4 regions of the Bradyrhizobium sp. SOJA106 genome follow, and region 3 is predicted to be linked to each of the others. Evidence: predicted binding sites of a transcription regulator. Region 3 holds the regulator's gene; each other region holds the start of a gene.
The links. Region 3 encodes PhoB, which activates phosphate uptake and scavenging genes when phosphate is short. Its sites were predicted from a motif close to TGTCATNNANCTGTCAT; they were not measured.
Positions count from the first base shown of each region.

Region 1: a site for PhoB is predicted at 2,573-2,589, ahead of AC5V87_RS18950 (RNA degradosome polyphosphate kinase). Genes of this name have one in related genera too.
Region 2: a site for PhoB is predicted at 2,091-2,107, ahead of AC5V87_RS17960 (acetoacetate decarboxylase). Genes of this name have one in related genera too.
Region 4: a site for PhoB is predicted at 2,098-2,114, ahead of AC5V87_RS18605 (DUF47 domain-containing protein). Genes of this name have one in related genera too.

Region 1 covers NZ_CM182549.1:4,154,361-4,159,849, forward strand. Annotated here, with positions in the region: gene ppx (exopolyphosphatase) at 1-296, opposite strand, end outside; gene AC5V87_RS18950 (RNA degradosome polyphosphate kinase) at 312-2,501, opposite strand; gene AC5V87_RS18955 (P-loop NTPase family protein) at 2,661-3,338, opposite strand; gene AC5V87_RS18960 (CDP-alcohol phosphatidyltransferase family protein) at 3,461-4,003, opposite strand; gene purM (phosphoribosylformylglycinamidine cyclo-ligase) at 4,160-5,233, shown strand; gene purN (phosphoribosylglycinamide formyltransferase) at 5,233-5,489, shown strand, end outside.
Region 2 covers NZ_CM182549.1:3,949,555-3,955,043, forward strand. Annotated here, with positions in the region: partial or broken gene AC5V87_RS17955 (patatin-like phospholipase family protein) at 877-2,050, opposite strand; gene AC5V87_RS17960 (acetoacetate decarboxylase) at 2,275-3,054, shown strand; gene AC5V87_RS17965 (transporter) at 3,171-4,190, shown strand; gene AC5V87_RS17970 (carbohydrate porin) at 4,197-5,489, shown strand, end outside.
Region 3 covers NZ_CM182549.1:8,023,440-8,028,928, reverse strand. Annotated here, with positions in the region: gene pstA (phosphate ABC transporter permease PstA) at 1-751, shown strand, start outside; gene pstB (phosphate ABC transporter ATP-binding protein PstB) at 748-1,566, shown strand; gene phoU (phosphate signaling complex protein PhoU) at 1,578-2,294, shown strand; gene phoB (phosphate regulon transcriptional regulator PhoB) at 2,317-3,024, shown strand; gene AC5V87_RS37925 (GcrA family cell cycle regulator) at 3,126-3,638, opposite strand; gene AC5V87_RS37920 (aspartate aminotransferase family protein) at 4,095-5,297, shown strand; gene argF (ornithine carbamoyltransferase) at 5,297-5,489, shown strand, end outside.
Region 4 covers NZ_CM182549.1:4,082,655-4,088,143, reverse strand. Annotated here, with positions in the region: gene sugE (quaternary ammonium compound efflux SMR transporter SugE) at 1-315, shown strand; gene AC5V87_RS18610 (inorganic phosphate transporter) at 308-1,312, opposite strand; gene AC5V87_RS18605 (DUF47 domain-containing protein) at 1,411-2,055, opposite strand; gene AC5V87_RS18600 (branched-chain amino acid ABC transporter permease) at 2,212-3,180, opposite strand; gene AC5V87_RS18595 (branched-chain amino acid ABC transporter permease) at 3,182-4,045, opposite strand; gene AC5V87_RS18590 (ABC transporter substrate-binding protein) at 4,120-5,337, opposite strand; gene AC5V87_RS18585 (ABC transporter ATP-binding protein) at 5,452-5,489, opposite strand, start outside.

The sequences.
Region 1 (5,489 bases), 3.9 Mb from region 3:
AAGTCGGGCCCGTTGGAGGCGTCGCGGCAGGCCGCGGTCGCGATCGCGAACACGCGGCCGACCTGCATCACGCGGCACAGCGCGCGGAAGCGCTTGAGCGAGGTCAGCGCCTTGTCGACGGCATCGGGCGCGAGCAGGCCGGTGCTCTGCACCTCGCGCCCGAGCCCGCACAGCGTCTTCTCGTTGAAGATCGGGATGAGGCTCCGCGTCAGCCCCTCATAGACGACGAGACGGACCGAGTTGGAGCCGATGTCGATGACCGCGACGCTCGAGCCGCGCTTGCGCGGCCGCTTCACTTCGACGGTCCCGGATCAGGATTGATGACGTTCATTACGGCGCGTGAGGCGGCGCGGCGAGGATTCCTTGAGCGACTTTCCACGGCCAGACAGACTCGGATTTGTCATGAAGTAGTTGTGCACGTTGAAAGGCTCCTCGCCCTTCGCGGCCTTCATACGCGTTGAGGACCCGTCCGGCAACAATTGCCAGCTCTGCTCATTGTCCTTCAGGTTGGCGACCATGATCTGTTCGAGAACCTGCTGATGCACCGTGGGATTTTGCAGCGGACACAGCACCTCGACGCGGCGGTCGAGATTGCGCGGCATCATGTCGGCCGATGAGATATACACAGCAGCTTTCGCGCTCGGCAGCCCCTGGCCCATGCCGAAGCAGTAGATTCGGCCGTGCTCCAGGAATCGTCCGATGATCGACTTGACGCGGATGTTCTCGGACAGGCCGGGAATGCCGGGCCTGAGGCAGCAGATGCCGCGCACCACGAGCTCGACCTGCACGCCGGCCTGCGACGCCTCATAGAGCGCGTCGATGATGTCGGGGTCGACCAGTGCATTCATCTTCATCCAGACCGCGCCGGGACGGCCGTGCTTGGCATGCGCAGTCTCGCCCTGGATGTGCTCGATGATGCGCTTGCGCAAGGTCAGCGGCGACACCGCCATCTTCTCCAGATCGCTCGGCGCGGCATAGCCGGTGATGAAGTTGAACACGCGCGCGGCGTCACGACCGATGGTCGGATCGGAGGTGAAGTAGGAGAGGTCGGTATAGATACGTGCGGTGACCGGATGGTAGTTGCCGGTGCCGGTGTGGACGTAGGTGGTGAGGCTGCCGCCCTCGCGGCGCACGACCATCGAGAGCTTTGCGTGCGTCTTCAGCTCGAGGAAGCCGTAGACGACCTGCACGCCGGCGCGCTCGAGGTCGCGCGCCCAGCGGATGTTGGCTTCCTCGTCGAAGCGCGCCTTGAGCTCGATCAGCGCGGTGACGGACTTGCCGGCTTCGGCGGCCTCGGCAAGCGCGCGCACGATCGGCGAGTTGTTGGAGGTACGGTACAGCGTCTGCTTGATTGCGACGACGTCGGGATCGCGCGCGGCCTGCTGCAGAAACTGCACGACGACGTCGAAAGATTCGTACGGGTGGTGGACGATGAGGTCCTTCTGGCGGATCGCCGCGAAGATATCGCCGCCATGCTCGCGCACGCGCTCGGGATGGCGCGGCACGTAAGGGGTGAATTCGAGGTCGGGACGGTCGAGACGGGTGAGCTGCGAGAGCTCGTTCATGGCGAGCACGCCGTCGACCAGGAACACCTCGTCGTCGGCGGCCGACAGCGCGTGCTGCACGAAGTTGCGCAGCTCCTCCGGCATCTTGGCGTCGATCTCGAGCCGGATCACGGATCCGCGGCGGCGGCGCTTCAGCGCCGTCTCGAACAGGCGAACGAGGTCTTCGGCCTCTTCCTCGATTTCGAGCTCGGAGTCGCGGATGATGCGGAAGGCGCCCTGGCCGTGCAGATTGTAACCGGGGAACAGGCGGTTGATGAACAGGCTGGTGGCCTGCTCCAGTGAGATCAGCCGCACCTTGCCATCGGCCGGCAGGCGGATGAAACGGTCGATCTTGCCGGGCATGCGGATCAACGCGTTCATCTGCTTGCCGTCGGCCTCGCGCGTCAGCTGGAGCGCGATGGTGAAGCCGAGGCTCGGAATGAACGGGAAGGGGTGGGCCGGGTCGATCGCGAGCGGCGTCAGCAGCGGGAACACGTTGTTGAGGAAATAGTCCTCGATCCAGGTCCGCTCCGCCTTGGTGACGTCCTTGCCGTCGACCAGCACGATGCCGACATCGGCCAGCGTGCCGCGCAGGTCGCGCCAGATCGCCTGCTGGTCGGAGGCGAGCTGGGAGACGGTGCGGTTGATCAGCGCCAGCTGCTCGGATGGCGTCAGGCCGTCGGGCGCGCGCTCGGCAATGCCCTCGCGCACCTGGGCCTTGATGCCGGCGACGCGGACCATGAAGAACTCGTCGAGGTTATTCGCCGATATCGACAGAAATCGCACCCGCTCCAGCATGGGGTGGCTGGGATTGACCGATTCCTCCAGGACGCGGCGGTTGAAATGCAGCCAGGACAGCTCGCGATTGATGAACCGCTCGGGCCTCGTGGCGATTGCCGGCAGGCCATCGGCCTCAGGGGCTTTTTCTTTAATTTCAACGGCTTGCGCTGATTCCATGAGAAGTCGGTCCATCCAATTCGCCTCTTTGCGACTTATGCGCAAAACCGGCGGGAGCATGTGTTAGTGCGATGACGTTTCGATGACATTGATGTTCCGCCGCCGCGCCGCGTCAAGCGGCCAAGGGTGGCTGAGGCGGCCGAGGGCGGCCGGCGCTGCTCAGGCGTCCCGCAGCAGCTCGGCGGCCAGCGCCCTCGTGACGGGACGCCCGAGCCGCAGCGCCTCGCTGTCGAGCAGCTCCACAGCCTGCCGGGCAGCGGCCGAGGACCGCTCCAGGCGGGTGGCGAGATAGCTGACGACGCTCTCGTCCACCGTGAGCTGGCGATCGGCGCAGAATTTGATGATCAGACCGCGGAAAAGCTGGTCGTCGGGAGCGAACAGCGAGATGACGGGAACGGCGCGCAGGCGCGAGCGCAGGTCGCGCAGCTCGATCTCGAGGGATGCCGGAATCTCACGTCCGGTGAAGAGGATGTAGGCGCCGTCCTCGCGGGCGAGGTTCATCAGATGGAAGAGGGCGCGCTCGTCAAAATTCCCGGCCTTGAGATCCTCGACCACCAGCGCGCCGGTGGCGAGCGCGCCCGGGACACCTGCGGCGGTCAGCGCATTGGCCGTGGTCGAGCGCGCGCCGGCCTCTTCGGCCCAGATCGTGGCGAGATGGCTCTTGCCGCTGCCTTCGGGACCGGCCAGCCACATGATCCGGTTCGACCATTCCGGCCAACTGTCGATCAAGGCGAGACCGGCGGCATTCGCGGGGCCTTCGAGGAAATTGTCCCGGCTGAGGCTCTCCGCATGCGGAAGCGAAAACGCCAATTGTCGGGGATGAACGCGGCCTGCCACGCTTGCTTTGCTCCGTGCCGGCGCGCCGGCCGTGTTTGACGAGATTCGACTTCATCGAGCGGGAGTTGGCCTTTTGCGGGGCCAAGGCCCCACTGAAAAGTCCGCAACTCACCTGTCCCAACTCATTTGGCCTCGATCGTGCTCATGTGCCGCAGCCACTCGACGAGGTAGAGCGACACCGAAGAGAGCGTGAAGACCGTAACGAGGCCCATCAGGACGATGTCATAGGGCGCCGGCTTGAAGCCGAAGGCAAGCGCGGCCAGCACCAGGGCTGCGTAGGAGACCTGGGCCGCTGTGTTTAGCTTGGATACTTTCGACGGCTTCATCTCGACGGGCTTGTCGAACAGCCAGGATACGATCACGGCTGCGACGATCATGATGTCACGCGACACCACCAGGATCACGATCCAGCGCGGGATGTCGCCCCAGATGCCGAGCGCGAGGTAGATCGACACCAGCAGCGCCTTGTCGGCGAGCGGGTCGAGCAGGGCACCGAGCTCGCTCGTCATGTTGAAGCGCTTGGCCAGAAAGCCGTCGACGGCATCGCTGATGCCGGCAATCAGGAAGACGGCGAACGCCACCTCCATCTGGCTGGACACGATGGCCCAGACAATGACCGGGACGAGCATGATGCGGCCCAGGGTAATGATATTCGGAATACTCACGCGGCGCTTCCCGGCACCCGGTCTGACCTCGAATCCGGCCCCCAGGGAGGCTGAACCGGTTGATATCTCTACATAGTATAGGGCGGGGCGCTACGCTTGCCATTGCGCATCCCCGGAATTCGACGTAACCAGCCGCAAACCCACTGGAAATCGGGCATGACCGACCGCAAAAACGGCCTCACTTACGCCGATTCAGGCGTCGATATCGACGCGGGCAACCGTTTGGTCGACCTGATCAAGCCGATGGTGCGCGCCACCGCGCGGCCCGGCGCCGACGCCGAGATCGGCGGCTTCGGCGGCCTGTTCGATCTCAAGGCGGCCGGTTTCAAGGACCCGGTCCTGGTCGCCGCCACCGATGGCGTCGGAACCAAGGTCAAGATCGCGATCGAGACCGGGCTGCATGGCGGCATCGGCATCGACCTCGTCGCCATGAGCGTCAACGATCTCGTCGTGCAGGGCGCCGAGCCGCTGTTCTTCCTCGACTATTTCGCCTGCGGCAAGCTCGACCCCGAGGCCACGGCCTCGATCGTCGCGGGTGTCGCCGAGGGCTGCCGGGAATCCGGATGCGCCCTGATCGGCGGCGAGACCGCCGAGATGCCCGGCCTTTATCAGGACGGCGATTACGACCTCGGCGGCTTTGCCGTCGGCGCCGCCGAGCGCGGCACGCTGCTGCCGCGCAAGGACATTGCGGCGGGGGATGCCGTGATCGGCCTCGCCTCGTCGGGCGTGCACTCCAACGGCTTCTCGCTGGTGCGCAAGATCGTGGAACAATCCGGCCTCGGCTTCGAGGCGCCGGCGCCGTTTGCGCCCGTGATGACGCTCGGCGGCGCGCTGCTGACGCCGACGCGGCTCTACGTCAAATCCTGTCTTCGCGCGATCCGCGAGACCGGCGCGGTGAAGGGGCTCGCCCATATCACCGGCGGCGGTTTCACCGACAACATTCCGCGCGTGCTGCCGAAGGATCTCGGCGTCGGCATCGACCTCGCGCGTCTGCCCGTGCTGCCGGTGTTCAAATGGCTGGCTGCCCAAGCCGGCATCGCCGAGCTCGAAATGCTGCGCACCTTCAATTGCGGCATCGGCATGATCGCGATCGTCGAGCCCGACAAGGTCGACGAGGTTGTGCGGGTCTTCACCGACTCCGGCGAGACGGTCGCGCAGCTCGGCACCGTAATCCCGGCCGAGGGCGAGCATCGCGTCGTCTATAACGGCCATCTCGATCTGGCACTGTGATGAAGCGCCGCGTCGCCATCCTGATCTCCGGCCGCGGCTCCAACATGGCCGCGCTGATCAGGGCCGCTGCTGCGGCCGATTTCCCGGCGGAGATCGCGCTCGTGATCTCGAACAAGGCCGATGCGCTCGGGCTCGAACGGGCCAAGGCGGCCGGCGTGAACACGCTGGTGATCGAGAGCAAGCCGTTCGGCAAGGACCGCGCCGGCTTCGAGAAGGTGCTGCAGGCTGCGCTCGATCAGCACGGCATCGAGCTGAT
Region 2 (5,489 bases), 4.1 Mb from region 3:
TACTTGGTGGCGCGACCGGAAGTATCCGGACGCCGAATTGACTTGGCACGAATGCGCGCCGCCGATCATTCCGCAACGGACTGTTGATGGCGGATGGACGTCGTCACAGTTGTACCCTGGCAAAACATGGCGGCGCCGAGGCATGGGCGGAAGGTGGGAGTACCGCCAGGATCCGCAGGCCCCCGAAGATATGGGGCGCGATCAATGGTAGGAGGCATGAGCCGGCGCGAGAAGATCGCGCTGTCGCTTATCTCGATAGTCGCACTGAGCCTAGTTGCCATTCTGATCGCGTCTGGCGGTTAGAGGCCCGGGCATCCTCCGACTACAAGGATGTTGAGGGACCAACGAGAAGGAGTGCACGCGGCACGCCGCCGCCAGCGGTGAGGGCGCCGATGCCGTCCTTCAACTCGGTCCTGTTCTGATGCCAAGCAGACAACGTTGTTCGTTCTGAAGTTCGTGCTGATCGGCCGTAGACCGAGCGAACCCGCAGCGGGGTTGAAGTAACACCACAGCTCATACTGCGAGCCAGCCAGCGCCGTGAAGGCAGCGCGGGCTGGTGTCGTCGTTCTGATTTCCAACACCCCCAAAGGAGAGTGGAATCGATAAGCTCGGCGCAGCATCGCTGGCCGCTGGCGTTCAACTCAGCTTACCGATTGTGCCGCAGGCGCGTGACTTGATTGACGGCGCAACGTGTGCATAGAAGCCTCGACACGAGCGTCCCGCGCAGTCCTGCGATGATGCCATTATGCCGGTGTGTTGCCCGACGTGTCAAACCCGCGTGCGCAACGTGCAAATCATTGATCCGCCATGCCCGGCTACTGTGCATGGGGTTGTTTTCGAATTTTTGTTTGGAGCGCCTCGTACGAAGCGCGCTCGTCACGCGCTCTCCGTCTCCCGATGCACGTCGTGCACGACGAGGCCCATGCCTTCCTCGGGCATCTTGATCCAGTCGCGGCGCTTCAGCGTGCGCTTGGTGTCCTCGTAGCCGCTTGTCCAGTGCTCGCGCATCGAGGTGCCCGAGAACTCGTGATCCTTGGCATCGCCCTCATAGGCCTTCTGCTGGTAGATCAGATGCAGGATCGCGATCTCCGGCATGTTGCGCAGGCTCGCCTTGAGCTTGCGCTCCTCCTCGGACAGCTGCTCCTCCGGCAGCTTCGCGAGCGCCTTGTAGAGCAGGACCTTGAGATTGTGGGTGCGACGGTAGACGTCGGTGTTGTGGCGCGTGCGCGAGGAATACATGATGTCCTTGTGGCGGGCCATCACGTCCTGGATCGAGCGCGGCAGCACGCCGCGGGCGCTGAACAGGTCGACCTGGAACACCAGCGAGTTGAGCGCGTCCTCCTGGTCGAGCAGATGCTGCAGCGGCGTGTTGGAGACGATGCCGCCATCCCAGAAATGATCGGTGCCGATCCGCACCATCGGCAGCGCCGGGGGCAGCGCGCCGGAGGCCATGATGTGCTCCGGCTCGATCTCGTCATGGGCGTTGTCGAAATAGATGAAGTTGCCGGAGAGCACGTTGACCGCGCCGACCGCGAAGCGGACCTTCTTCTCGTTGAGGAGGTCGAAGTCGACGAGCTCGAGCAGGCTCTCCTTCAGCGGCATCGTGTCGTAATAGCTGGTGGCGGTCCTGGCGCCGACCGGGCTGAACCAGGGATTGATCTGGTGCGGGGTGAAGAAGCCCGGCTGGCCCTCGCCGACGTCATCCAGGCGCTGGTGAGATTGCGCCACTGCCGGAAGAGTCGCCATCCGGCGTGTAGTGCCAGATCTTGCGGCTGGTGATGCGCTCCCAGAAGATGCGCAGCGCCTCCAGCCGCTTCTCCGGCTTGTTGCCGGCGATGATGGCGGAGTTGATCGCGCCGATCGAAACACCGCAGACCCAATCGGGCTCGATGCCCGCCTCGTGCAGCGCCTGGTAGACGCCGGCCTGGTAGGCGCCGAGCGCACCGCCGCCTTGCAACACCAGCGCGACGCGGTCGCAACGCTCGGGCCGCCAGCCGCACGAAGGGGGCTGATGGGTCGAATGTGTCGGATGCGACGTGCGGGCGTCCATGGCGATGCCTCCTGCCTCTCCCAAACGATTGCGTCCGGTGGTGACGGTGTGATGACAATTGCGGCGCCGATGCATCGCCCGCATGCACGGTGGCCGCAGCGGGAATGGCGGCGGGTCGCCCGGCTGACGGAAATCCTTCACATCGCAGTCAATGACGGCGGCTAGCAATTTGCATAAAGCCCGTGAGCCGGACGAGCGTCAGAGGCATCACACAGGAGATCAGGATGCGCAGGGAAGACGTGCTGAGACTTCCGTCCATGCCGGCTGCAGGACCGAGCTATCCGGCCGGACCCTATCGTTTCGTCAACCGCGAATTCCTGGTCATCACCTACGAGACCGATCCGGACCTGATCCGCGCCGGCCTGCCTGAGCCGCTCGAGCCGATCGACCAGCCGATCGTGCATTACGAATGGATCAAGATGCCGGATTCCTCCGGCTTCGGCAGCTACACTGAATCTGGTCTCGTCATCCCCGCGCGTCTCAACGGCGAGGAGGTCAACTTCGTCTCGCAGATGTATCTGGACGACGATCCGCCGATCGCGGCCGGACGCGAGATCTGGGGCTTTCCCAAGAAGTACGCCCATCCCAAGCTCGAGATCGTCAAGGACACGCTGACGGGCACGTTGGAATATGCCGGCCAGCTCGTCGCCATGGGCACCATGGGCTACAAGCACGAGAGCATGGCCGGCAACGGCGATCTCACCCGCGCCACGCTGTCGAAGACGCAAGTTAATCTGAAGATGATCCCCGGCGTCGACGGGCGGCTCGAAGTCTGTCAGCTCGTTGCCATCAACCTGATCGACATCGTGCCGAAGGGCTCGTGGATCGGGCCGGGCCGGCTGCATCTGGTGCCGCACGTCAACGCACCGGTTGCCGACTTCCCGGTTCGCCGTTGTCTCGGCGCGCACCATTACATCGCCGACCTGACGCTGCCGTTCGGCCGCGTCGTCCACGACTACGTCAGGGAAGCTGAAGCCGCCGCGACGGGGCTCGCCGCCGAGTAGGCCGGCCTGTTATCATCAAACTGTAACAAAGCCGTAATTGAGTACGCGCGTGGGTCTGGAAGATGCCGTCAGCCATGCTCCGGAGTGGGACTATCTGTTGACGGTTGGGGTTGGCCATGGCTGAGCCGGCGAAGCTTGTCAGCGCGATAGAGAACACCGAGCCCGCCATTCCCGGGCTGGTCTGGGCGTTTCGCCTGCATGCCGACGGCAGCGCCGAGGCGCTTCCGATCGACCAGCCGATCGAGTTCACTCATGATGGCCGGCTGTGGCTGCACTTCAATTTGACAGATGGTCGCGTGCGGCCGTGGATCGCGGCATCGCCGCTGCCGCCGCTCGCGCGCGAGCTGCTGCTGTCGAACGACACGTTCCAGCAGCTTCACGTCATCGACCATTGCGTCTACGGCGTGTTCTCCGATCTCGTGCGCGAGATCGACCGCGTGACGGAGGAAACCGCGTTCCTGCGCTTTGCCATGACCGAGCATTTGCTCGTCAGTGGCCGCCATCAGGCGCTGTGCTCGGCGGACGCCACGCGCCGCGTACTCGAAGGCGGCTACCGCGTCGACAATGTCGCCCATCTCCTGGAAAAGATCGTCGACGAGGTCGCCGACACGCTCGACCGGATGGCCGATAAGCTCGGCCAGGAGATCGACGACATCGAGGAGCGCATTCTCGCCGACGAGGCCAAGCCCGAGATGCGCCGCAATCTCGGCCGACTGCGCCGGACCTGCGTCAGGCTGCATCGCCAGCTCACGGGCCTGCGCGTGCTGTTCCATCGCCTCGATCAGAAGAACACCGACCACCTCGCGCCCGCCCTGCGTATCCATGCCGGCAAGCTCGCGCAGCGGCTCGACGGCCTCGACCACGACATCGTCGAGCTGCGCGAACGCAGCCGCCTGCTCGAGGAGGAGCTGCGCTTCAAGAACGAGGAAGAGAGCAATCGCCACCTCCACACGCTCTCGATCGTCACCTCGCTATTGCTGCCGCCGACGCTGATCACCGGCATCTTCGGCATGAACACCAAGGGCCTGCCGCTGACCGATGTCGACGAGGGCTTCATCTGGGCGGCTGCGATGATGATCTGCTCGGTCGGTGCGGCCTATCTGTTCATGCGGCGAACGGGCATCTTCAAAAGATAGCCTGCCGTGATCGGGACTGCCCACAGACTGCTGCTGCAAAGCGCCGCCGCCATCGCGCTCGCTCTGGCGAGCACGGATGCATTCGCCGGTGCCAAGGACGAGAGCGCGGCCGAATGGCTGTTTCCGAAATGGTTCAACGCGTGGCATGACGGCCTCGCCGACAAGGGACTGAACTTCGGCGCGACCTATATCGCGGATAACATCGCCAACGTCTCCGGCGGCGCGAAGCGCGGCGCCATCCAATTCGGCCGCCTCGACCTGTCGGTCGATGCCGATCTCGACAGGCTGGTCGGCTGGACCGGCGGCCGCTTCTACGCCAATGCCTTCGTGATCTACGGCCAGGGGCTCTCGCGCAACTACGTGATCAATCTCGCCACCATCAGCGAGATCGAGGCGCTGCCTGACCAGCGGCTCTACAACGCCTATTTCGAGCAGAGTTTTTTCAACGACCGCCTCAACATCAGGGCCGGTCAGCAGGCCGCCGACGTCGAGTTCTTCGACAGCGAGACCGACGATCTCTTCATCAACGGCACCTTCGGCTGGCCGGCGATCAAGGCGTCAAACCTTCCGGCCGGCGGCCCGGCGCCGCCGATTGCGGTGCCCGGCATTCGCGTCAAGGCCACGCTGTCGGACCAGATCACGCTGTTCGGTGCCGTGTTCAACGGCGATCCGTCGGGCCCGGGCGATCAGGATCCCCAGCTGCGCGACCATCATGGCCTCGCATTCCGCGTCAACGATCAGCCCTGGGTGATCGGCCAAGTGCGCTTCAACTACGATATCAATATCGGCGGCCGGCCGCTCGCCGGCAATTTCACGCCCGGCGCCTGGAAGCATTATGGCTCGTTCGACAGCCAGCGTTTTACCGCGGTGGGCCAATCGATCGCCGACCCCGATGGCAGCGGCATTGCGGCCAAGCTTCATGGCAATTACGGAATCTTCGCCGTCGTCGAGCAGGTGCTCTACCGCCCGCCGGAGGTCAAGGAAAACAGCACCTCGGCCTCGCTCCACGGTATCACCGCGTTTGGCCGCATCGCCTACAGCCCGCCGGACCGCAATTTGATCGATCTTTATCTGGACGGCGGTATCGGTTTCGTCGGCTTCACGCCAGGCCGTCCGCTCGACCGATTCGGCGTGGCGATGGCCTACATGCGGATCTCGAACACCGCGCGCAATCTCGATCTCGACACCAATTTCTATACCGGCGTGCAGGGGCCGGTGCGCAGCAACGAGACCTTGCTCGAGATGATCTACGAGGCGCATATCAGGCCGGGCTGGCTGATTGCCCCTTACTTCCAGTAT
Region 3 (5,489 bases):
GATCCTGCTGACGCTGCTCTACAACGGCCTGACCGGGCTCAACCTCCAGGTCTTCACCGAAAACACCCCGCCGCCCGGCTCGACCGAGGGCGGCCTCCTCAACGCCATCGTCGGCTCGCTGATCATGACCGCGCTCGGCGTCGGCATCGGCGCGCCGCTCGGCCTGTTCGCGGGCACCTATCTCGCCGAGTACGGCCGCAACGACAAGCTGACCTCGGTGATCCGTTTCATCAACGACATCCTGCTGTCGGCGCCCTCGATCATCATCGGCCTGTTCATCTACGGCGCGGTCGTGGTGCCGATGCGCGGCTTCTCGGCCATCGCCGGCTGCCTCGCGCTCGCCGTGATCGTCATTCCGGTGGTGCTGCGCACGACCGAGGACATGCTGCTGCTGGTGCCGAACGCATTGCGCGAGGCTGCCTCCGCGCTCGGTCTGCCGCGCTCGCTGGTGATCAAGCGCATCGCCTATCGCGCGGCGCGCTCGGGCCTCATCACCGGCGTGATGCTGGCCACCGCCCGCGTCGCCGGCGAGACCGCGCCGCTGCTCTTCACCGCGCTGTCGAACCAGTTCTTCAGCCTGAGCCTGAACAAGACGATGGCCAACCTGCCGGTGACCATCAACAACTTCGTGCAGAGCCCCTATGCCTACTGGAAGCAGCTCGCCTGGAGCGGCGCCCTGCTGATCACGTTGACCGTGCTTGCCCTGAACATTGGCGCGCGCATCCTGAGCGCCGAGAGGACCGCAAAATGAGCGATATGTCAGTTACCGTCAGTACGCCCGTTCAGCACGGCTCGCAGCCGCTGCCCGAGGCCCCGGCCAAGGTGACGGTGCGCAACCTCAACTTCTATTACGGCGAGCACCACGCGCTGAAGAACATCAACCTGACGCTCGGCACCAATCGCGTCACGGCGTTCATCGGCCCGTCGGGCTGCGGCAAGTCGACCCTACTGCGCATCTTCAACCGGATGTACGACCTCTACCCGGGCCAGCGCGCCACCGGCCAGCTGATGCTCGACCAGACCAACATCCTCGACCCCAAGCTGGACCTCAACCTGCTGCGCGCCCGCGTCGGCATGGTGTTCCAGAAGCCGACGCCGTTCCCGATGACGATCTACGAGAACATCGCGTTTGGCATCCGTCTCTATGAGAAGATCTCGAAGTCCGAGATGGACGACCGCGTCGAGAAGGCGCTGCGCGGCGGCGCGCTGTGGAACGAGGTCAAGGACAAGCTCAATGCGTCCGGCCTCTCGCTCTCCGGCGGCCAGCAGCAGCGCCTCTGCATCGCCCGCACCGTCGCGGTGCGGCCCGAGGTGATCCTGTTCGACGAGCCCTGCTCGGCGCTCGACCCGATCTCGACCGCCAAGGTCGAAGAGCTGATCCAGGAGCTGTCCGAGAACTACACGATCGCGATCGTCACCCACAACATGCAGCAGGCGGCCCGCGTCTCCGACAAGACCGCCTTCATGTATCTCGGCGAGTTGATCGAGTTCGACGATACCAGCAAGATATTCACTTCGCCGAGCGATCGGCGCACGCAGGATTACATCACCGGCCGGTTCGGCTGAGGAGACGGGATATGGGTTCTGAACATACCGCAAAGGCCTTCGACACCGACCTCCAGGAGCTCACCCGCCTGGTCGCCGAGATGGGCGGCCTCGCCGAGCGCATGATCGTCGATTCCGTCGACGCGCTGATCCGTCGCGACGTCGTGCTCGGCCAGCGCGTGGTCGCGACCGACGCCGAGATCGACGCGCTCCAGAAGAAGATCGAGGAGCGCGCCGTGCTCACCATCGCCCGCCGCCAGCCGATGGCGGTGGACCTGCGCGAGATCGTCGGCGCCATGCGCGTCGCCACCGATCTCGAGCGCATCGGCGATCTCGCCAAGAACATGGGCAAGCGCGTCGCGGCGCTGGAGACGGACTTTCATCCGCTGAAGCTGTTCCGCGGCCTCGAGCACATGACCGACCTCGTGCAGCAGCAGGTCAAGTCGGTGCTGGACGCCTATGCCGCGCACGACCTGCCGGCGGCGATGGCGGTGTGGAAGGGCGACGAGGAAGTCGACGCCATCTGCACCTCTCTGTTCCGCGAGCTTCTCACCTATATGATGGAGGATCCGCGCAACATCTCGTTCTGCATTCACCTGATGTTCTGCGCCAAGAACATCGAGCGCATCGGTGACCATGCCACCAACATCGCCGAGACCGTGTTCTACATGATCGAGGGCCAGGCGATCACCGACAAGCGGCCGAAGGGTGACATGACGACCTTTGCCACGACGATCCCGAATAGCTGAAGAGTCAAGGAGCGACGACACCATGGGCGCGCGCATTATGGTGGTTGAAGACGAGGAAGCTCTCACCGAGCTGCTTCGCTACAACCTCGAAGGCGATGGCTATGACGTCGAGACGGTGATGCGCGGTGACGACGCCGACACCCGTCTCAAGGAGCACATCCCCGACCTGATCGTGCTCGACTGGATGCTGCCGGGCCTCTCCGGCATCGAGCTGTGCCGACGGCTGCGCACCCGCCCGGAGACCAAGCAGCTTCCGATCATCATGCTGACCGCGCGCGGCGAGGAGAGCGAGCGGGTGCGGGGTCTTGCGACCGGCGCCGACGATTACATCGTCAAGCCGTTCTCCGTGCCGGAGCTGCTGGCGCGCGTGAAGGGCCTCTTGCGGCGCGCAAGCCCGGAGCGGCTCGCAACCGTGCTCGCCTATGGCGACATCGAGCTCGACCGCGACAAGCGTCGCGTCGCGCGCTCGGGCCGGCCGATCGATCTCGGTCCGACCGAATATCGCCTGCTGGAGTTCTTCCTGGAGCATCCCGGCCGCGTGTTCTCGCGCGAGCAGCTGCTCGACAGCGTCTGGGGCCGCGACATCTACATCGACGAACGCACCGTCGACGTGCATATCGGCCGTCTGCGCAAGCTGCTCAATCTCGGCCGCGAGCAGGACCCGATCCGCACCGTCCGCGGCGCCGGCTACGCGCTGGACGATCGCTTCGCGAAAGCGGAGCAGACGTAAGAACGGCTGCAAGCGAGCAAAGTAAAAGCGTGCCGAGCGGCGCGCTTTTTTGCTTCGGATCGTCCCGGCCGCGTGCCGGGACGATGTCGTTGAAGCAGTGCTCAGCGCGTGCCCGGCTTCGCGGGCGCGCGGCGGCGATCCGCCGCCGGCTGGTAAGCGACGCGCGAGTGCTGCGCGCAATAGGGCAGGCCGGAGAGCGCCTTGCCGCCGCAGAAGAAGAAATCCGGGCTCGATGGATCGCCGACCGGCCAGTGGCAGGTCGCCTCGTTCAGCTCCAGGAGCGACAGCCGCTGGCTCATCGGCACCACGTTGTCGTAGGTGACCGGCTCGGCCTCCACCTCGACCTCGAAGGCCTGCGCCAGCGCGGTGTTGCCGCGCGAGATCGGGCGGCTCACGCGCATCATGTGCTGCGCGGGACGCGCCTTGCGCGGCCGGGGCGCGGCCGACGAGGGGCTCTTGGCGCGGCCGGACAGGCCGAGCCTGTGCACTTTGCCGATCACGGCATTGCGGGTCACATTGCCGAGCTCGGCCGCGATCTGGCTGGCCGAAAGTCCGGCCTCCCAGAGCTTCTTCAGCTGCTCGACGCGATCATCGGACCAGGTCAAAACCGTCATTGCACCCTTTCCCTCGCTGCCGGCCAGCCATCCTGGGGCCTCACAGCGAATGCCTAAGCCTTGAAAAACCCGTGCCGCCAGAATCCCTTAAGGCTCGCCGGGCACACAAGGTGCGCCCGAACGTTTACGCCGGTACATGAGGACTCTTGGGATCAGAACTGCTGCACGAGATGTCGTATCTGACAGTCCAAACGCTACAATATGGCGTGACTCGCGCGCAAGAGTCCGCCGACTCGCTTCCACATGTTCCGTGGTGAAAAATCCCGCAAAATCGGCACCGCAAGACTACGGATTCAGCGTTTCCTGGGGCTTTTCGGGCGGCATTGACACCCGTCTCACCAAGCATAAGATAGTCGTGCGTGCCGCCCTTAAAAGGCGGCACGTTTCGTTTTCCGGGCCGGTCAATGGTGCGTTGCGCAACGCACTCAGGCCGTCCGCAACATCCAAGTGATCGTCATGACCAACAGCGCCGCGCCGCATTTGCTCCCCGTTTTCGCCAGGGCCGACCTCGGTTTCGAGCGCGGCGAAGGCTGCTGGCTGATCGCGACCAACGGCGAGCGCTATCTCGACTTCACATCGGGCGTCGCGGTGAATGCGCTCGGCCATGCTCATCCCGCGCTGGTCAAGGCGCTGCAGGAGCAGGCGACGAAGCTCTGGCACATGTCGAACCTGTTCCAGAGCCCCGATGGCGAGAAGCTCGCCGCGCGCCTATGCAGCGAGAGCTTTGCGGATTTCGTGTTCTTCTGCAATTCCGGCGCCGAGGCGCTGGAGGGCGTGATCAAGCTGGTCCGCCATCATCACTTCTCGAAGGGTCATCCCGAGCGCTACCGCATCATCACCTTCGAAGGCGCCTTCCACGGCCGCACGCTGGCAACGCTGGCTGCGACGGGAGCTGCAAAATATCTCGAAGGTTTCGGCCCGCCGATGGACGGTTTCGACCAGGTGCCGCATGGCGAGATCGAGGCCGTAAAGAAGGCGATCGGTCCGCAGACCGCCGGCATCCTGATCGAGCCGATCCAGGGGGAGGGCGGCGTGCGTTCGTCGCCGCCCGCCTTCCTCAAGGCGTTGCGCCAGCTCTGCGACGAGAAGGGCCTGCTGCTCGCGTTCGACGAGGTGCAGACCGGAATGGGCCGCACCGGCGATCTGTTCGCGCATCGGCGCACCGGCGTCACGCCTGACGTGATGTCGCTGGCGAAAGCGCTCGGCGGCGGCTTCCCGATTGGCGCAGTGCTGGCGACCGCGGTGGCGGCGGCTGGCATGGGCCCCGGCTCGCATGGTTCGACCTTTGGCGGCAATCCGCTCGCGATCTCGGCTGCGAACGCCGTTCTCGACGTCATGCTCAAGCCCGGCTTTTTCGATCACGTGCAGAAGATGTCGCTGCTGCTCAAGCAGAAGCTCGCCTCCGTGATCGACCGTCACCCCGACGTCGTCAGCGAGGTGCGCGGCGAGGGGCTCCTGATCGGCATCAAGGCCGTGGTGCCCTCCGCCGATCTGGTCGCAGCGCTGCGCAACGAAAAATTGCTGACCGTCGGCGCCGGCGACAATGTCGTGCGTTTCCTGCCGCCTCTGGTCGTCACAGAAGCCGAGATCGAGGATAGCGTCGTGCGGCTCGAGCGCGCCTGCACGGCCCTTGCCGGCAACAAGCGGGCGGCAAGCTGATGAGCAGTTCACCCAAGCATTTCCTCGACATCAACGAGCTGCCGCTGACCGAGCTCAAGCGCATGCTTGCCGCATCCTCCGCGATGAAGGCGAAGCAGAAGGCGCACCAGCCGGTGAAGTCGCTCGAAGGCAAGACGCTGGCCATGATCTTCGAGCGTCCCTCGACTCGCACCCGCGTTTCGTTCGACGTCG
Region 4 (5,489 bases), 3.9 Mb from region 3:
ATGGCCTGGAGCATCCTGTTCGTCGCCGGTCTTCTCGAGATCACGTGGGCGATCGGGCTGAAATACACCGAGGGTTTCTCCAGGCTTGTCCCCTCCGTCGTCACGCTCGCGGCGATGGCCGGCAGCGTCATCCTGCTGGGACTTGCCCTCAAATCGCTGCCCGTCGGGACCGCTTATGCGGTCTGGACCGGGATCGGCGCGGTCGGCACCGCCACGCTGGGCATGATCCTATTCGGAGAGCCCGCCACCGCCTTCCGCCTCGCCAGCATCGGGCTGATCGTTGCCGGCATCGCCGGGCTGAAGCTCGTTACCTGAAGAGCTGGACCGCCCACCAGGTCAGCGCAGCGACGATCGCGGAGGCCGGAATCGTGATCACCCAGGCATAGACGATCGAGCTTGCCACGTTCCAGCGCACCGCCGAGACCCTCCGGGCGGCGCCGACGCCGACGATTGCGCCGGTGATGGTGTGGGTGGTCGAGACGGGAACGCCGAGGAACGTCGCCATGAACAGGGTCGCCGCGCCCCCGGTCTCGGCGCAGAAGCCCTGCATCGGGGTCAGCTTGGTGATGCGCAGCCCCATGGTGCGGACGATGCGCCAGCCGCCCATCAGCGTGCCCAGCGCCATCGCCGCCTGGCACGACAGCACCACCCAGAACGGCACCGAGAATTCGCTGCCGAGGTGGCCCTGTGAATAGAGCAGCACGGCAATGATGCCCATGGTCTTCTGCGCGTCGTTGCCGCCATGGCCGAGCGAATAGAGCGAGGCGGAGGCGAATTGCAGGATGCGGAACGCGCGATCGACCGCGAACGGCGTCGAGCGCACCGACAGCCACGACACGATCGCGACCAGCATCATGGCGAGCAGGAAGCCGACCAGCGGCGACAGCACGATGGCCAGTATCGTCTTGGAAAGACCGCTCCACACCGCCGCCGAGATCCCCGCTTTGGCCATGCCGCCGCCGACGAGGCCGCCGATCAGCGCATGCGACGAGGAGGACGGGATGCCGAGCCCCCAAGTCACCAAGTTCCAGACGATGGCGCCGATGAGGGCCGCGAAGATCACCTGGGCATCGACGATCGAGGGATCGATGATGCCGGTGCCGATGGTCTGGGCGACGTGCAGGCCGAACACCATGAAGGCGATGAAATTGAAGAAGGCCGCCCAAAACACAGCGAATTGCGGCCGCAGAACGCGGGTCGAAACGATGGTCGCGATCGAATTGGCGGCATCGTGCAGGCCGTTCAGGAAGTCGAACAGCAGCGCGACGGCGATCAGTCCGACGAGGACGGGAAGACCCAACGCGGCATCCACGGCGCGGCCCTGCCTTAAGGTTGGCGCATGATCTCCGCGCAAACGCGTTCCGCGTTTGTCGCGGGGAAAAACCGCTGCACGCTTTTCCGGATCATGCGCTAGACCTGCTCGATGACGATGCTGTTGATCTCGTTGGCGACGTCGTCGAAGCGATCGGCCACCTTTTCGAGGTGGTCGTAGATCTCGACGCCGACGATGAAATCCATCGCGTTGCCGTCGCGATGCTTGAGGAACAATTCCTTCAGCCCGATGTCGTGGAGGTCGTCGACGCGGCCTTCCAGCTTGCCCAGCTCTTCAGTGATCGCGGTCAGCATGGCGACGTTCTTGCCGATCTCCTGCATCAGGGGCAGCGCCCGGCCGACCAGATTGGCACATTCGATCAGGAGCCCGCCAATCTCGCGCATCGGCGGCTCGAAGGCGCGGACCTCGAACAGCATCACGGCCTTGGCGGTCTGCTGCATCTGGTCGATGGCGTCGTCGAGCGAGGTGATCAGGTTCTTGATGTCGCCGCGATCGAACGGGGTGATGAATGTGCGGCGCACCGCCGTCAGCACCTCGCGGGTGATGTTGTCGGCATCGTTCTCGAACTGGTTGACCCGCTGGCAATAGACCGGCGTCTCCTCACCCCCATTGAGCATTCCCTGGAGCGCGATCGCGCCCTGAATCACGGTCTGGGCATGGCGGTCGAACAGGTCGAAGAACCGTTCTTCCTTGGGGAGGAAAGCGCGAAACCATCGCATCATGGGGAAAGGCTACCGGTTGGAAATGGTCCGGCCCGAGCAGGCCGTCATAAAACTGTCATAGACCATTTTCGATCCGCGCGCGTGTCATCTCCCGCGCGCGGAACCGGATCATCCACCGCTTTCACACACCAATGAAATTAGTGTGATATCAGTATGTTATAGAGATCGCCGGAAGTAATGGGCGATTTCGCCGATGACGCCGCGGCGGAAGGTAAGCACGCAGATTACGAAAATCGAGCCCTGAATCACCGTCACCCACTGGCCGAAGCCCGCCAGGTATTGCTGCATGGCGATGATCACGAACGCGCCGACCACGGGGCCGAAGATGGTGCCGAGACCACCGACCAGCGTCATCAGCACGACTTCGCCCGACATCGACCAGTGCACGTCGGTGAGCGAGGCGTTCTGCGCCACGAACACTTTCAGCGCACCGGCAAAGCCCGCCAGCGTTCCCGACAGCACGAAGGCCAGGAACTTGTACTGGTCGGTGCGGTAACCGAGCGAGATCGCGCGCGGCTCGTTCTCGCGGATCGATTTCAGGACCTCGCCGAACGGCGAGTTGATGATGCGGTAGATAAGCAGGAATCCGGCGAGGAAGCCGACCAGCACGACGTAATAGAGCACGGTCGGCTTCGACAGATCGAGCAGGCCGAACATGCGCCCTTGCGGAATGCCCTGGATGCCGTCCTCACCATGGGTGAACGGCGCCTGGAGATAGATGAAGTACAAGAGCTGCGACAGCGCCAGCGTGATCATCGAGAAATAAATGCCCTGGCGGCGGATCGAGATGTAGCCGGTCACAATCGAGAGCGCGAAAGCCGCGGCGACACCGACGAGAATGCCGAGCTCCGGCGGCAGCGCCCAGACTTTCAGCGCATGCGCGCTGCAGTAGCCGGCGGTGCCCAGAAACATCGCGTGTCCGAACGACAACAGTCCGCCGTAGCCGATCAGCAGGTTGAAGGCGCAGGCGAGCAGCGCGAAGCACAGCGCCTGCATCACGAAGAACGGATAGACCCCCGTGAAGGGCACCGACGCCAGCAGCAGCGCCATCACTACGAAGACGATCATCTCGTCGCGCATCGCGCGCGGGCTTACCGGCAGCGTGTCGTCCGTCAAGGCTGTCATCTCAGGCCGCCCTTCCCGTCAATCCCGTTGGCTTCACCAAGAGCACCAGCACCATCAGCACGAACACCACGGTGTTGGAGGCCTCGGGGTAGAAATATTTGGTCAGGCCCTCGATCACACCGAGCGCAAAGCCGGTGATGATGGAGCCCATGATCGATCCCATGCCGCCGATCACCACCACCGCGAACACGACGATGATGAGGTCGGCGCCCATCAGCGGCCGCACCTGGTTGATCGGGGCCGAGAGCACGCCGGCGAGCGCGGCAAGGCCGACGCCGAGACCGTAGGTCAGCGTGATCATGCGTGGCACATTGATGCCGAAGGCGCGCACCAACGTCGGATTTTCGGTGGCGGCGCGCAGGTAAGCGCCGAGCCGCGTCTTCTCGATCAGGAACCAGGTGGCCAGGCACACCACCAGCGAGAAGATCACGACCCAGCCGCGGTAGATCGGCAGGAACATGAAGCCGAGATTCATGCCGCCCTTGAGCTGGTCCGGAATGGCGTAAGGCAGGCCCGAGGAGCCGAAATAGTTCTGGAACACGCCCTGCACGATCAACGCGATGCCGAAGGTCAGCAGCAGGCCGTAGAGATGATCGAGCCCGGTCAGCCATTGCAGCATGGTCCTTTCCAGGATCATGCCGAAGATGCCGACGATGACGGGGGCCAGCAGCAACGCCCACCAGTAATTGATGCCGCCGAGGTTGAGCAGGAAATAGGCGACGAAGGCGCCCATCATGTAGAGCGCGCCATGGGCGAAATTGATGATGTTGAGCATGCCGAAGATCACGGCAAGCCCGAGACTGAGCAGCGCGTAGAACGAGCCGTTGATCAGTCCCACCAGTAGCTGAGCGTATAGAGCCTGCATCGATCCCGTACCCGGTCCCTTCGGCGTTCCCCTGAAACTCGCCCGCAGGCCTTTGAGGCCTGCGGGCTGTTATCTTACTTCTTCAACAGCGCGCACTTGCTCTCGGAGAGAGGCGTGAAGGCCTGGTCGCCCGGCACCGTGCCGACCAGCTTGTAGAAGTCCCACGGTCCCTTGGACTCCGAGGGCTTCTTCACCTCGAACAGATAGGCGTTGTGGATGGTGCGGCCGTTGGGCTGGATCTCGCCCTTGCCGAACAGATCGTCCTCGGTCGGCATCGACTTCATCTTCTCGACGACCTTGACGCCGTCATGCGGATTGCCGCCGAGCGCTTCGAGCGCCTTGAGGTAGTGGCGCACACCCGCATAGACGCCCGCCTGCACCATGGTCGGCGGAGCGTTGTTCTTCATCTTGTCGGCGAAACGCTTGGAGAAGGCACGGGTCTTGTCGTCCATGTCCCAGTAGAAGGTCTCGGTGAAGTTGAGGCCCTGCGCCGTCTCGAGGCCGATCGCCTTGACGTCGGTGAGGAACAACAGCAGCGCCGCGAGCTTCTGGCCACCCTTGACGATGCCGAATTCGGCCGCCTGCTTGATCGAGTTGGTGGTGTCGCCGCCGGCATTGGCAAGACCGATGATCTTGGCCTTGGAGGCCTGGGCCTGGAGCAGGAAGGACGAGAAGTCCGGCGTGTTCAGCGGATGCTTGACGCCGCCGACAACCTTGCCGCCGTTGGCGGTGACCACCGCCGTAGTGTCGCGCTCCAGCGCCGCGCCGAAGGCGTAGTCCGCGGTCAGAAAGAACCAGGTATCGCCACCCGCCTTCACCAGCGCCTGGCCGGTGGTGTGGGCCAGCATGTACGTGTCGTAGGTCCAGTGCACGGTGTTGGGCGAGCACTGCGCGTTCGTGAGGTCCGAGGTCGCCGCGCCAGAGTTGATGTAGACGCCGTTCTTTTCCTTGATGACGTTGTTGACCGCGAGCGCCACGCCGGAGTTCGGCACGTCGACGATGACGTCGACCTTGTCGACATCGAACCACTGCCGCGCGATCGCAGTACCGATGTCGGGCTTGTTCTGGTGATCGCCGGAGATGATGTCGATCTTCCAGCCCTTCGCCGCCAGACCAGAATCTTCAACGGCCATCTGCGCTGCGAGCGTCGAGCCGGGACCGCCGAGATCGGCATAGAGGCCCGATTGATCGGACAGCGCGCCGATCTTGACAGTCTTGTCCTGCGCGAACGCGACGCCTGTTGCGGCGAAGGTGAGCGCGGTGGTCAGCAGCAATGACGCAATCGACTTCATGCAACGTTCCTTTTGAATTTTCTCGTTGGCCGTTCTTCAGTTTGAGCGCGATCTCTCTTCGGAAAACCGCTACGCACCTTGCGCTAACGCGGCCCTCCGGGTCCTGATCATGCTTTAGACACCGAGATAGGTGTGGAGCTTGTCCATGTTGG